Regions from separate parts of the Endozoicomonas sp. ALD040 genome, predicted to be linked through region 2. Evidence: predicted binding sites of a transcription regulator. Region 2 holds the regulator's gene; the other holds the start of a gene.
The links. Region 2 encodes FNR, which switches genes on or off when oxygen is low (the NO sensors DNR and NnrR bind a similar motif). Its sites were predicted from a motif close to TTGATNTANATCAA; they were not measured.
Positions count from the first base shown of each region.

Region 1: the regulator FNR is predicted to act here: its motif matches at 1,470-1,483, upstream of nagE (N-acetylglucosamine-specific PTS transporter subunit IIBC).

Region 1 is NZ_CP184829.1:133,855-141,074, reverse strand. It holds gene hemA (5-aminolevulinate synthase) at 1-799, shown strand, start outside; gene ACOJUN_RS00280 (YgjV family protein) at 825-1,340, shown strand; gene nagE (N-acetylglucosamine-specific PTS transporter subunit IIBC) at 1,656-3,038, shown strand; gene ACOJUN_RS00270 (HPr family phosphocarrier protein) at 3,358-3,615, shown strand; gene gap (type I glyceraldehyde-3-phosphate dehydrogenase) at 4,324-5,331, shown strand; gene pyk (pyruvate kinase) at 5,725-7,161, shown strand.
Region 2 is NZ_CP184829.1:4,664,318-4,671,537, reverse strand. It holds gene ACOJUN_RS17605 (hypothetical protein) at 1-4,150, opposite strand, end outside; gene fnr (fumarate/nitrate reduction transcriptional regulator Fnr) at 4,469-5,227, shown strand; gene ACOJUN_RS17595 (adenine phosphoribosyltransferase) at 5,262-5,801, shown strand; gene ACOJUN_RS17590 (hypothetical protein) at 6,011-6,532, shown strand; gene ACOJUN_RS17585 (TraR/DksA family transcriptional regulator) at 6,538-6,873, opposite strand.

The DNA of each region.
Region 1 (7,220 bases), 2.6 Mb from region 2:
CTCCATCATTAATGGCATTCGCTCATCTAAAAACCAAAAGCACATCTTCAGACACAATGACGCAGACCACCTCGAGTCACTTCTGAAAACCGTCGACATCGATTGCCCGAAACTGATCATCTTTGAATCCGTTTACTCTATGGATGGTGACATTGCCGACATCTTTGGGATTGTTACACTAGCGAAGAAATACAGATGCTTGACTTATTTGGATGAAGTACATGCCATAGGTATGTACGGCGCACGCGGGGCGGGTATTGCGGAGGCCTTGGGCCACGAATCGGATATCGACATCATACAAGGTACCATGGCGAAAGCCATCGGCGTGATTGGTGGTTACGTTGCTGGCAACCGAACCATTATCGACTTTATTCGCTCGTTTTCGTCCGGCTTTATCTTTACCACTTCATTGCCTCCAAGCATCGCCAGAGCCTGTTTAACCAGCATCAACCACTTGAAAGCCTCGGACTCTGAGCGCCAGAAGCTCAAGTTCAATACAGCGCTCTTGCGCGCGATTTTTGCGGAGTTGGGCATTCCCATCATGGGATGCTCAGAAACGCACATTTTGCCAGTCAAGATCGGCGACGCCCGGAAATGCAAACAAGCGGCCGATCTGCTGCTGAGCAAGCATGGGATTTACATTCAGTCGATCAACTCACCAACCGTCGAGGTAGGCACCGAGCGCTTGCGGATCAATGCAACGCCCAATCACACCGAGACGCATATTCGTCACCTCGCTGAGGCAATCAAGAGCGTGTTCGTTGAGCTAGAAATCGATCAAACTGTTGCGCTTGGGTGAGCCAGAGTGAACAAGGGTTGTAAACATGGATAATTACACGCTTTCACAGATCCTGGTATCCATCGCTATTGTGTTTGACCTGTTGTCTTTCCAGTTCAAAACACGCAAACACGTGGTGTTGTGCCTGTTTATTGCGGGAGCGTTGATTGCGACGCACTTTTACTTGCTCAATGCTTTCACAGCGGCCGTGGTTATGACGATTGCGTCAATACGCTATCTGACCAGTTACTTTACGTCTCGGCCCGGGGTAAGAAACCTGTTTTTGATTATCAATGGTGTGACACTCTTTGTTACCTACGAGTCTTTCATCAGTCTCGTGGCGTTCGTCGGCTCCTGCCTGCAAACGATAGGCGCATTCAGTAAAGACGATCGTGAGATGAGACTGATCATGATGGTGGGTGCGGTAGTTTGGTTGAGCCACAACGTTCTTGTCCTGTCCCCGATGGCCGTCGTCATGGAAGTGCTGTTCCTGCTCAGTAACATCGTGGCCTACCTGAGGTTCTACAACAAGAGCCCAATAGTGACAAAGTCCGAGTACTGAGCTTTACGTCTGTTTCATTCCAGCTAATGAACAGACATCTGGCTCCCATCGCTTAAGCACCTCATTGAGGTGCTCTCTATTGTGGTGTGTCATATATGACTACTGATGCCACATGTTCTGTTTGCTTTTTTGCTCTGGGTCAATAACCGGTTAATCTCTTTACGAAACCTTCACAACACAGTTGAACTGGTGCATTGTGACCGGTTACATTTCGTCCCAAACCATGCGCTGCCCATCAACTGTCTGCCTGTTTGAGTTCCACGGGGTTTTGATTGAGGTTTGTGCAGTGACGTTAATATCTAAGGGGTAACTATTTTGAACATTCTTGGCTATATGCAGAGATTGGGTAAGGCATTGATGCTGCCCATCGCCACTCTGCCTATTGCAGCAATCCTGTTGCGTCTTGGGCAGCCTGACCTGCTGGATATTGCCTTTGTCGCAGAAGCGGGTAACGCTATTTTCAGTAACCTGCCTTTGCTGTTCGCGATGGGTATTGCTGCCGGACTGTCAAAGGACGATGCCGGTGCAGCGGTGCTGGCGGGTGCAGTTGGCTATTTTGTCCTGACTGCCGGGGCCAAGACCATCAATGCCGACATTGATATGTCATTCTTTGGCGGCATTATTGCCGGTATTATTGCCGGTCATAGTTACAACCGTTTCCATGCGGTGGCACTGCCACCCTATCTGGCGTTCTTCGGTGGCAAACGTCTGGTTCCGATCATGACCGGTCTGATTGCTCTGGCGGTCTCTGTAGCAGCAGGTTATGTATGGCCAGTCATCCAGTCTGCCATTGATGCATTTGCTAATGGTATCTCTGAGTCTGGCCCCATTGGACAGTTTGCCTATGGAGTGCTGAACCGTGGCCTGATTCCGGTAGGTCTGCACCATGTTGTGAACTCTGTTTTCTGGTTTGGCTTCGGTGAATTCACCAATGCTGCCGGTGAGGTAGTTACGGGCGATCTGCCTCGTTTCTTTGCCGGTGACCCCACTGCCGGTACTTTTATGGCGGGCTTCTATCCGGTCATGATGTTCGGTCTGCCAGCTGCTGCGCTGGCTATGTATCTGGCGGCGCCTAAAGAAAATCGTGCCCGTGTAGGTGGTGTTCTGCTGTCTGTCGGTGCTACTGCCTTCCTGACCGGTGTCACTGAGCCTCTGGAGTTCATGTTCGTATTCCTGGCGCCAGGTCTCTACGCTGTTCATGCCGTGCTGACAGGTTTATCTCTGGTAATCACCAATATGTTTGGTGTTCTGCATGGCTTTGGTTTCTCTGCGGGTGCCCTGGATATGGCTCTGAACTGGGGGCTGGCTACCAAGCCTGTGACCCTGGTGTTCATTGGTCTGGCTTTCTCTGTTATTTACTTCTGTGTTTTCTATTTCGCTATCAGGGCTTTCAACCTGAAGACACCGGGGCGCGAAGACGAGGAGCCGGAAACAGCAGGATCTTCTGAAGCAGTCAGTGGTTCGGAGCGTGCTCTGCGTTTCATCGAACTGTTGGGCGGTGAGGGCAACCTGACCTCTGTTGAAGCCTGTATCACCCGTCTGCGTCTGACTCTGGCCAATCGTGACCTGATCGATGAAGCTGGCCTGAAAGCCGTGGGTGCCAAAGGTGTGGTGAAGCTGGGTGAAAATAACCTGCAGGTGATTCTTGGGCCTCAGGCTGAGATCATTGCGGGTGAAATAAATGCCCTGATGGCTTGACAATAGCTATTTTGCCCTGACTCAAAGAAACTTGTACCGGTCTTTCCCCGCAAAGCAGTTTAGGGGAAAATCCGGATACCTTTTTAGTCAGGGCTGTCTGATTCTTAGGTTATGGTGCGGAGTATACCTGGAGTATGTTCGACTTGCCGAATGACTGGGTGAATCAATATTTCCTGTCGGCTTACGTTCTGAAATTCAGGCTCAGCGTCTGAATTAAAGCAGACAGATAGTGTATCTTTATTCTGATGCATCCGTTTAGAGTCAGGCCTGTCCAGCCTCTTGCTTCCTGACAGGTGCTCAAGTTAGAGAGAGACCGAATATGTTTAAGAAAGATGTAGTGATCACGGCTGAGAATGGCCTTCATACTCGTCCAGCTGCTCAGTTTGTTAAAGAAGCCAAGAGTTTTGACTGTGACATCAAACTGGAAGCAGGTGGCAAGCAGGCCAGTGCCAAGAGTTTGTTTAAACTGCAGACCCTGGGGCTGACTCAAGGCTCAACAGTGACCATCATCGGCGAAGGTGATGGCGCTGAAAAGGCTGTAGAGCATCTGGCAGAGTTTATCATTACTTTGAAGTAAGCTCTTTGTTGACCTGGCCTCTCCGGCCGGGTTGTCTCTCGGAATAAAGCAGTCGTGAATCAGGAAATGATTGAGTCGTCCTCTGACGGATTAGTTTGCTGCTGCAAAAATGCCTGTAATACTAAGGCGGTTGCGGGTATTCTCTAGAGAGTATCACGTACCGGGTGTATCTGAACGAATACATCGGGCCATGTCATTCACGAGGCAATACTGAGACGTGTTCTCAAGTATGTCTGTTGGATAGCTGGCGGGTAATGCGCTCTGGTGAGTTAAATTGTCAGGTGTTGTTACTTGTTAAAATGTTCCGGATTCTCTTCAGATTGCCTTCTGTACAGAGAATTCCGGCTCTTCGTGTACTCTTTAACAGGTACATTACGATCCTCCAGTAAAGATTTGCCGGGGAACGATGTTTTCAAGTGTGCGATTATGTGTGTCTTGTTGAGCGTATTTGTAACGTCGTTCCAATCCTGTGTCAAGTCCTGGTGGTTTAATACGGATAACTTTTGTTGTGTTCCGTGAATAAAAGTGTCCTTTGGTGTGACTGTATGTTGGGCAGAGTCATCAACTCTGTTGATTGTTGAAAAAGCCTGTTAGCCCTTGTGTGGCAAGGGGGTTAGGTATTTTCACGAGGCTGAATTTACACCGGAAATCCTATTTACTAATGAACTGGCGGGTTATCCCGCTGTGACTAAGGGTATTGGAGACGTCATGATCAAAATCGCAATCAATGGCTATGGTCGTATCGGTCGCAACGTTCTGCGTGCACTCTACGAAGCAGGTCGCCGTGAAGAATTCCAGATTGTTGCTATCAATGACCTGGGTGATGCGAAAATCAATGCTCACCTGACCAAGTACGACACTGTACATGGTCGTTTCGACGCTCAGGTTGAGGAGGGTGAAGGTGCACTGTTTGTAAATGGTGACGAAATCAAGACATTCTCTGAGCGTGATCCTTCCAGTCTGCCCTGGGCCGCTCTGGGTGTAGACGTTGTATTTGAATGCACCGGTGTGTTCCGTTCCAAGGAAGCCTGCAAACCTCACTTGAGTGCTGGTGCCAAGAAAGTCATCATCTCTGCTCCGGGCAAGGAAGTAGACGCCACCATCGTTTATGGTGTTAACCACGACACTCTGACTCCTGACATGACCGTTATCTCTAACGCTTCATGCACCACCAACTGCCTGGCTCCCATTGCCAAGCCTCTGAACGATGCTCTGGGGATTGAAAAAGGCTTGATGACCACTATTCACGCCTACACCAATGATCAGCGTCTCAGCGATGTATACCACAGTGACCTGTATCGTGCCCGTGCTGCTGCACAGAACATGATCCCGACTGCTACCGGTGCCGCTGCAGCGGTTGGCCTGGTGGTTCCGGAGCTGAAAGGCAAGTTTGACGGTATGGCCGTTCGTGTACCTACCATCAACGTATCTCTGGTAGACCTGAGTTTTGTGGCCAGTCGTGAAACTTCTGCTGAAGAAGTTAACGAAATCATTGCTTCTGCTGCCAAGTCTTCCGAAGCGATGGGCAAGGTTTTGCACGTAAACCATGAGCCTCTGGTTTCCATGGACTTTAACCACAGCCCATTCTCTTCCAGCTTTGATGCCACACAGACTCGCGTTCAGGGTAACCTGGTGAAGGTTATGTCCTGGTACGACAACGAGTGGGGCTTTTCCAACCGAATGCTGGATACTGCTAAAGCGCTGCTGGGCGCCTGAATCCAGATCATTGAAAAGCCTCGCTGATCTGAGGCTTTTCAGGTTGATGCCGATGCTCTGATAACAGGGCATTGGATTCCTGAGACTGAGTGGCAAAAAGAAGAAGGTGTTTATGAAGCTGGCCGGGAATTAACCTCTCAACCTGCCTTCTGGACGATGGTAGATTAGCCTGCCATCTATAATGGGCTCAGATTGGCATACTGGCTTTCAGGTACACACTCTCCTTTTTGCTGCTTTATCAAGATAAGCAGATGCAGGAACGTTACACTTCGAACGTTCCTCACTTAAAAATTGTTGTCAAACTGCCGTATGGCATTTATGCCCCGGTCGACTCTTCCTTTAAGTAGTTTCATCGTGCTGGGTCGATTCGTGGCGAATTCGCGAGAGGATATCATGCTCAGACGCACAAAAATCGTTGCCACACTCGGACCAGCTACAGAGTCCGAAGAACAGCTCACCAAGCTGATTGAAGCCGGTGTCAACGTTGTTCGACTGAACTTCTCCCACGGTGATGCTGATGATCACCGTGTCCGTGCAGAGCGCATTCGCAATATCGCTGCCCGTCTGGGTCGCAGTGTTGCGATTCTGGGTGACCTGCAGGGGCCCAAAATTCGAATTGGTCGTTTCCAGAATGGCAAGATCTTTCTGCCCGATGGCGCTGAGTTCGTTCTGGATGCAGAGCTGCCTATTGATGCCGGTGATGAAACCCAGGTCGGTCTGGCTTACAAGAATCTGCCAAACGATTGCAAGGTGGGCGATGTGCTGTTGCTGGACGACGGTCGTCTGAGCCTGCAGGTTAAGTCGATTGAAGGTTCGCGCATTGTAACCACTACTCTGGATGGTGGTGAGCTGTCTAATAACAAAGGTATCAACCTGGCCGGTGGGGGTCTTTCTGCCGATGCCCTGACCGAAAAAGACAAGGAAGACATCAAGCTGGCTGCCTCTCTGGAGGTGGATTTCCTGGCTGTGTCTTTCGTTCGCAGTGCCAGTGATGTTGAACAGGCTCGCAAGCTGCTGGCTGAAGCCGGTGGTACTGCTGCCATTTTGTCCAAGATTGAGCGTGCTGAAGTGGTTCAAAGCTTTCAATTGCTGGAAGAAGTGATCCGGGCCTCAGACGCGGTCATGGTAGCTCGTGGTGACCTGGGGGTGGAAATTGGTGACGCTGAACTGATTGGTGTTCAGAAACAGATGATCAACGTTGCCCGTCGACTGAACCGTCCTGTCATTACCGCCACACAAATGATGGAATCCATGATTCACAACACACAGCCAACCCGTGCTGAAGTGTTTGACGTGGCCAATGCCGTTCTCGATGGCACCGACGCAGTCATGCTCTCCGGTGAAACAGCTACAGGCAAGCGTCCACATGAAGTCGTCAAGGCCATGGCCCGTATTTGTCAGGGCGCTGAAAAACATCCTGAAATGATCTCCGGAAGCAACCTGGATAAGGCCTATGCCGGTGAAACCGATGCCGCCATTGCGCTGGCTGCCATGCATGCGGCTAACCGTCTGGAAGGTGTAAAAGCGATCGTTTGCCTGACCAAAACCGGTGCGACTCCTCTTTGGATGTCCCGTGTTAATACCAGCCTGCCCATTTTTGCCCTGACTCGCTACAAAACCACCGAGCGCCGCGTTGCACTTTACCGTGGGGTGGAGTCGGTCGCTTTTGACAGTGGCAGCCAGTACGGTCCTGAAGTGAATCAGCGTGCTATTGCCGAACTAAAAGGTCGTGGCCTGCTGGAATCCGGCGACCGTATTATTCTGACCAAGGGTGAGTCCTGTGAAATTGAGGGCGGTACCAACACCATGCAGATCGTTACTGTGAAATAATTTCAGTCAATTCAGGCATGTTGACTGGGCAGCATGCCTCACGCTTTCCCTTATGGGAT
Region 2 (7,220 bases):
GCGGACTCTCTGGCCCGGTTTCTTCATCGGAAGATTCAGACCAATCCAGCTCTTCAAGCTCCCGGTCAATTTTCTCCAGCTCATCCACTGCAGAGCTCACTTGCTGGTAAAGGTAAAACTCTTCCTGATAGTCCAAATCTTCAGGCAGCTGCTGCCAGAGCGTCTCATTCTCAACAGAATCCTCAAGGCTGTCGACTTCAGACTGGGTCGAATCGTATTCTGATGGCGGATTGTCTTCATCGTCAGAGGCACAAGAAGTTAAATCGTTAAAGCCCCCTGAATAGTGATCTAAAAAATCACTATAATCCCATTTCAATCCCACAGGGTCATCGAGCTGCAGACTGCCCGGGTCATTTGCCGTCGACTGCAATGACGAAAGCACGGTTATCGCTGTGGGTGAAATCGTCTGGGAGGAGTCTTTAAGCCTTCCATCCCTTCGCAGTTGATCAACAATAATGTCTTGTAGCTCGCCCATGCCCCATTCCAGCGCTTTTGTTGTTAATCCACGATATTCCAGTTCAGCGATCAGGTATGTCCGAAGGGCCATCAATTCTTTGAAGTATGCCCTTGAGCGAAGCTGTTCCTCATTCAGGGCCTGCTGCCAGCTCTCAAGAGCTTCTTCGCCAGCCAGCTCAATCTCCCAGTCTCTGGCGTCATCGTCATAATCGTCAATGCGGTGAATATAATCCAGAGGTTCGGTCAGCATGGCTTCCAGACCTGCCCCGAGACGGGTTTCATGTTCATCAACGGCAATGTACTTTTTAACCACTTCCAGAATTACCCTGGGGTAGTCTTCATCAGGAATCTCCGACAGTGGCATTTCAGAATGCTGTCGAACAAACTGCATCTTCAGCGTATTGATCTGACTGAGATAATCTGCTGACTTTTTTTGCTCCAGCAAGAGATCATCGCGCACCCGTTCCAGCGCCAGGGCTTCGGGATCTGCTTCAGCCTGAATAACAGGATGATTCTTCACTGTCATGAGAGTCCGTGACAGCTCTTTCGCTTCCTGTCTTGATGCCTGCAGCGAGGCTTCAGCAGCAACCAATTCTTCAGCAAACTTGTCTGCCTGTTCAGGGTCGCTGCCCTTTTGCAACCCATTGAGCGTTCTCAGAGCTTCAACCAGCTTAACCTGAGTTTCCAGAGTCTTGGTCTGACCCTCTATTTCCTGAACTTTCAACAGATAGTTCATATCATGGAGCTGTTCGACCTGACGTTTGAGAGCGGTCATTTCCTGTCCCGTCAGAACAACGATCTCCTGACATTCAGACTTCAGCCGGGACAAGGTCCTGGTAAACTCATCAGCATTACTTTGAAACGACTCATGAGGCGTTTGCAAATACCCCCCGAGGAGCGACAGCTGTTCCTCAATGTCCCTGAGCTTACCTTTGAGCTCTGGCAACGTCTGAACATCAGCCAGAGATTCGCTTACAAGATTGTCACTGGCACTCAGCTCTCCCTGTAATTTTTTGACATTGCCTTGTGCTTTTTCCAGCTCGTCCACGACTCGTTGATGAGCTTCTTTATCAATGCCTTCGGGTTTTGACCTGAGCAGCTCAAGCTCGTTGGTCAGGGAATCCAGTCTGAATTGCAGTTTAGCCCCGGAGTCTTCCAATTCTTTGAGCTTTAGCCTTCGCTCTTCGGACTCTATCTTGGTTGACTGCAGCTGAACGGATACAGCACTCGCTTCCTGCTTTGTGGCATTTAACTGCTCCGAGACCTGAGCGAACGCCTCTTCAACTTGCTTAAGTCTCTCACTCATTTCATGAACTGAGTCGTTTTTGCTGATCAGGTCCTGCTGTAATTTTCTGGCAAGAAGCTGACTCTGCTCAGCTTCAGATTTGGCCTGCCTGATTTGCTGTTGCCAGACTCTTCTTTTTTTCTGACCTCGTTTATTATTAAACTGAGTGACTTCTTCGAGCAGCTGCTTATTCATACTGCTCAGCGCCTGAAACTGGAGCTCCAGGTTATGCTTTTGCTCCTCAACCTTTCTTGAGTGGTTTTTGCTATTCAGCGAATCACTGGTCAGTTGATCCACGTGATCCATAGCGCTGACCACAGTCCCCTCTATGGCCTGGCTGCGCAGAGACTCATACTCTGCATTCAGGTCAAATGCCTTCTGCTCAGAGCTTTCCAGAACACTTTCTGTTTTCTGTAAAAGGTCGCGAACTTCCCTGATCTCTCTATCTCTAACCAGCACCTCTAGTCTCACCCGGTCCAGTTCGGCTCTGAGCTGTTGATTCGAAAGCTCACCCTGACTGATATTCTCCTTAAGGCCGGTATAACTTTCCTGCAACAATTTAAGCTCATTCTTTTTCTCTTCAAGCTGACGCTCTGTCAAGACGAGCGCATCCCGATCGGTCTTTTCCTGTTCCCTGAGATGCTGGATCTGCACCTCCAGCAAACCTTTTTCTTTAGCAGCGGCTGCTTCCCGTTGCTTAAAACCATTGAGCTCTGCTGTCAGCACTTTTCTGGAACAAGCCTCATGTTGCAACTGAACTCTGGTTTCCTGGAGCAGTTCCCCCTGAGCCTGCAGTTCTTTTTCAACATCCTTGAGACGCTGAGTCGACTTATGGGCTTCTACCCAACGGGCTCTGACCATCTGCTCTTCCCGGGTGAGCAGATCAATCTGCTCCCGATAAAACTGATTCTCGGAAGCGACCTTTGCTGAGTTATTGATCAACCCGGCCTTCTCTTTTTGCAATTGTTCCAGATCTGACCTCAGTTGCCTTTCCTGAATGCGTTGAGCCGCCTTATCCTTCTCCAGCTGATTCTCCAGCTCATGCTGTAACATCTGACTGCTTTCAAGCTGCATACGAACAGCATTAAGTTCATCAATGACAATCAGGTAGTCCTTATAGGTTTTGTCTTTATGCTGAATGGCAGAACTCAGCTGAGACTCCAGGAACAGTGCCTTCTCAGTAGCCCTCTCCAAATCAAGCTTTTGGGTAACCGCCTCATCAGAAACCGTCTTTACCTCCGTTTCCAGAGATCGAACTGTCTGCTGGGTTTGAAACAGCTGGTTTTGAATAGCCTGCTGATCGGCTCCTGCCTCCATCAGCATCCGCTCGGCTGCCCTGAGTCTTCTTTGCAATGGTTTAATGGTGTCTCGCTCAACGGCTTTCTTTTGCAAAATCAGTGCCTGAATGTCAGTAGTCTGATGGTTTTTCTGCCGATTCAGCCTTTCAAACTCAATATCTTTTTCTTTAATGGTTTCAGTCAGAATCCGTGCTTCATCTTCAAGCGCCTCGACCTTTTCCTGAAAAAGCTGAAGTGTCTCTTGTAACCTCAAATCCTGTTGTTTTAACTGCTGGCGATCTCTTCCCTTGTCACTGCCTTGCCTGTTCCTGAGCGCCTCACTCAGTTGTTCAACTTCATCAAGCACTTCCACCATCTCACGATCAACTTTCCTGTGCTGCTCAGTCAGTGTTTTCAACTCACCAGCCAACTCTTTTTGCTGTTTCTCCGCAGCCCTGAGTTTTTCGATTCTATGTTGCATTTGTTTAAAGTGTTCTTGCCCTGATGCCAGATCCGCTTTTCCCGGGAGCAGCTGGTCGGCCAACTCTGCTTTTCGCTGTTTCTCCAACTTCAGCGCGTCTTCTGCCTCACGGAGCCTTCTATCCAGAGCCTCTGCACGCTCAGACTCTCTTAGCTCCAGCTGTTCCCGAATGATTCTCTGGGGTTGTGCATGGGTAATGACAAAATCAGTCAGTTGCTTTGAACGTGTTTCCAGCTCGCCTGAATGGGTCCGCAGATAAAACAGGTAGCCCACCCCTGAACATACAGCCAGTCCGGCAGCAACAGGCACCGATACAGAAGCGGCCCCGGCGGCAAAAGCACCGACGACCAGAACCCCGGTTCCCTTGGCTATCGTGACAGCAATTCTGCGGCCATCCCAGATCGCACTTTTTTGAAGCCGGATACGATGCGCCTCTTCAAGCTCAGCACACTCGGCCTCTTCGAGCTTTAATGCCCTGAGTTCCTCAATTGTCAGCTCACCCTTTCTGGCCATCAGGATTTGCTTTTCCTGTGGTGAAAGATCATTGAACGTCAAATCCTCAGCGGCAACGAGTTCCTCAAAGGTTCGAGGTTCAGCCACTTGCACGGTTGGAGTAAACAGAATCCCTGTCACTGAGCTGAGCAGACTCATGGCGTAAATCTCCCTGATTTACGAAATTGTATTCAGTACAGTTATCGACACATTGGCGCTGAAGAACATCTTTCTTGCATCATAGGTATTGATAGCGTTCACAGCCTTCTCATCAAGCTCAATGACTTAACTGCCAGGCAACTGATCAAGTACAACATTTTTTTAGTGCGGACTTATCGCAACCCAGTAAGGATTTTCCGAAAAAGCCTTAAGTATGAAGGAATTACGCTTTAGTCTCGGAAAGCACAGACTTACACTTTGGTAGCATTTTCAATAGAATCGTCAGCGATTTCGCCAATACGACTTTGAGGCCACTCAATGACGTCAAAGCCCAATGTACGACAACCTGGCCATGTGGCCTGCAGAGACTGCAGTCTTAGCTCCCTCTGCCTACCTCTGGCATTGAATCTACAAGACATTGACCAGCTTGATCGCATCATCAAGCGAAGCCGCCCTCTCAAGAAGGGGGAACACCTGTTCCTGGAAGGAGACCGGTTTACCAGCGTCTTCGCTGTCCGTTCCGGGGCCTTAAAAACTTATACCGCCACCAATGAAGGTGAGGAACAGATTACGTCTTTCTATCTTCCCAGTGAGATATTGGGCCTGAGTGGTCTCGATACTGACGTCTACCCGGTCTCTGCTCAGGCCATGGAAACCACCATGATCTGTGAAATCCCCTTTGACCAGCTGGAAACGCTATCCGACCGATTCCCGGAGTTGCGTCGTCATATGATGCGCCTGATGAGTAAGAAGATTCGTGAAGATCAGCAGATGATGATGCTATTGTCCAAGAAAAACGCTGATGAAAGAATTGCGACCTTCCTGATCAACCTGGCCAGTCGTTTTCGTCGCAGAGGCTTCTCATCCCAGTCATTCCGCCTGTCCATGTCCCGCAATGAAATGGGCAATTACCTGGGACTGGCTGTAGAAACCGTTAGCCGGGTATTTACCCGGTTCCAGAAAAACGATCTGATCTTCGCAGTGGGCAAAGAAATTGAAATCCGTGACCCGATTCAATTATGCTCCCTGGCGGGTGGAAAGTCTGTCGGTTTGGAACAGATTATCTCCTCCGCATAAGCGCACCAGGAACGGACATTAAGGGAAAGATATGATCGTTGACGAAGCTTATCTGAAAGCACAGATTAGAACCGTTTCTGACTGGCCAAAGCCCGGCATTCAGTTTCGGGATGTGACCACTCTTTTCGAGAACCCCAAAGCCTGGCGGTCGGTCATGGACAGCCTCATTCATCGCTATATGGATGTTGAGTTTGACCGGATCGGCGCTCTTGATGCGCGGGGCTTCCTGATAGGCTCTGCATTGTCATATGCCCTGAACAAACCACTGATCCTGTTTAGAAAAAAGGGAAAGCTGCCCTACAATACTGTCGCTCAGGATTATGAACTTGAGTACGGGAAGGCAACGCTTGAAGTTCATGCAGACACTATTAAGAAAGGCGATAAAGTCATTCTGGTTGACGACCTGATTGCTACAGGTGGCACTTTGCTTGCGGCCGGTCAACTGGTCAGACAACTGGGCGGACAAATTCTGGAAGCAGCTGCCATTATGGATCTTCCAGACCTTGGTGGTTCAAAGATACTAAATGAAGCAGGAATTCCTGTCTTCTCACTGTGTGAATTTGAAGGGGAGTAGTCTCCTTCTTTTCTTTCCCGGCACCCCACGCCTTTCAACGCCTTCGCAACTTTCAGGTATTCAGTTTTATCGGAAAATGACTATCAGGGGCTGCTGTGGTTTTCACACCCGAAGTATGCCCTGGTTAAATTATGCTGTACTTAAGAATTTTCTGAGTGCTACGATAATCTGAATAATGAAAATAATGCTCTAAGACAAAGGAAATCCCGATGGGTATTTGTGCAAAGGAGCTGCGCCACTACGTTGTTCGCCCGACCCTGAAGCATTTAAAAATGTGGAGTCCTACGGCAGAAAATCTGCTGCTGGGAACAGCTGCCAGAGAATCCGGACTGGGTTTTCATCTTAAACAGGAACACCATCAGGCTCTGGGAATTTTTCAAATCTCGCCCAGAATGCATCGCAATATCTGGGACCATTATCTGGCGAAGAAATCCGACCTTTCCAGTTTGATCCGGGGACTGGCCAGCCAGAGAGAATTTCTGGCTCATCCGCATCTGGAATTAGCGACCAATCTCTCTTACGCTACCGCCATTGCCTGGATGATTTATTATCGAATCGATAAGCCAATCCACAAGGTGCCCCACGATGACGTCTATGCCTTGGGTAAGCTTTGGCATAATTACTACCACCGTCACCACCCCGGCCCCATTGAGAGCTTTGTGGACAGTTACAAGGCTTTAATAACGAATTCTATGGAAGAGTCAGTGTCAGAGAGTCTGAAGACTCCCTAACGCTGTCAGCTGGCACGATCCCGCTTTTCTGCACATTTGATGCAAAGATCGGCGTAAGGCATAGCTGCCAGACGGGCTTCAACTATCTTGTCACCGCAGCCGGTACAGAAGCCGTAATCATCATGATTCATACGATCCAATGCTTTGTTTATCAGATTAAGTTCAGCCCGGGCATCATTACCCAGCTGATCAATAACCTCATCATTTTCCCTCTCCTGCGCCTGCTCCGACCAATCGGCATTGGCTCTGCGAGTCATATCTTTATTGATGTTTCCGAGCCGGATATTCAACTCGTCTCTGCGAGATAATAACCAGACTCTCAGTTTCTCGTAATCAGCCATGGAAGTCCCCTGAATAAATGTCCACGATTATTCTGTGTATAAACGACTGGAACCTGTGTCCCTGCGCATTTTGTCCATTAGATAAGCATAGCTTCACTTAACCATATTTCGACAGCTCATTCACAATAGCAGCCGTCAGCCCTGTGAGTTCGGGAGGTAACTAATTGGTTAGGTACTTATAGCTGCTGCTGTCATTATCCCTGATGCCTATCGTGAAACCTTTGATTATAATGTTGTGAATTTTCGGGATCTTGCCCGTTTCACCATTATCCAGAGCAGTAAGTCACCCGGTTTAACCGCCCCCTCTAAGGGCCTTAAATGAAGTTGGGTACTTTCAGAGACAAGAC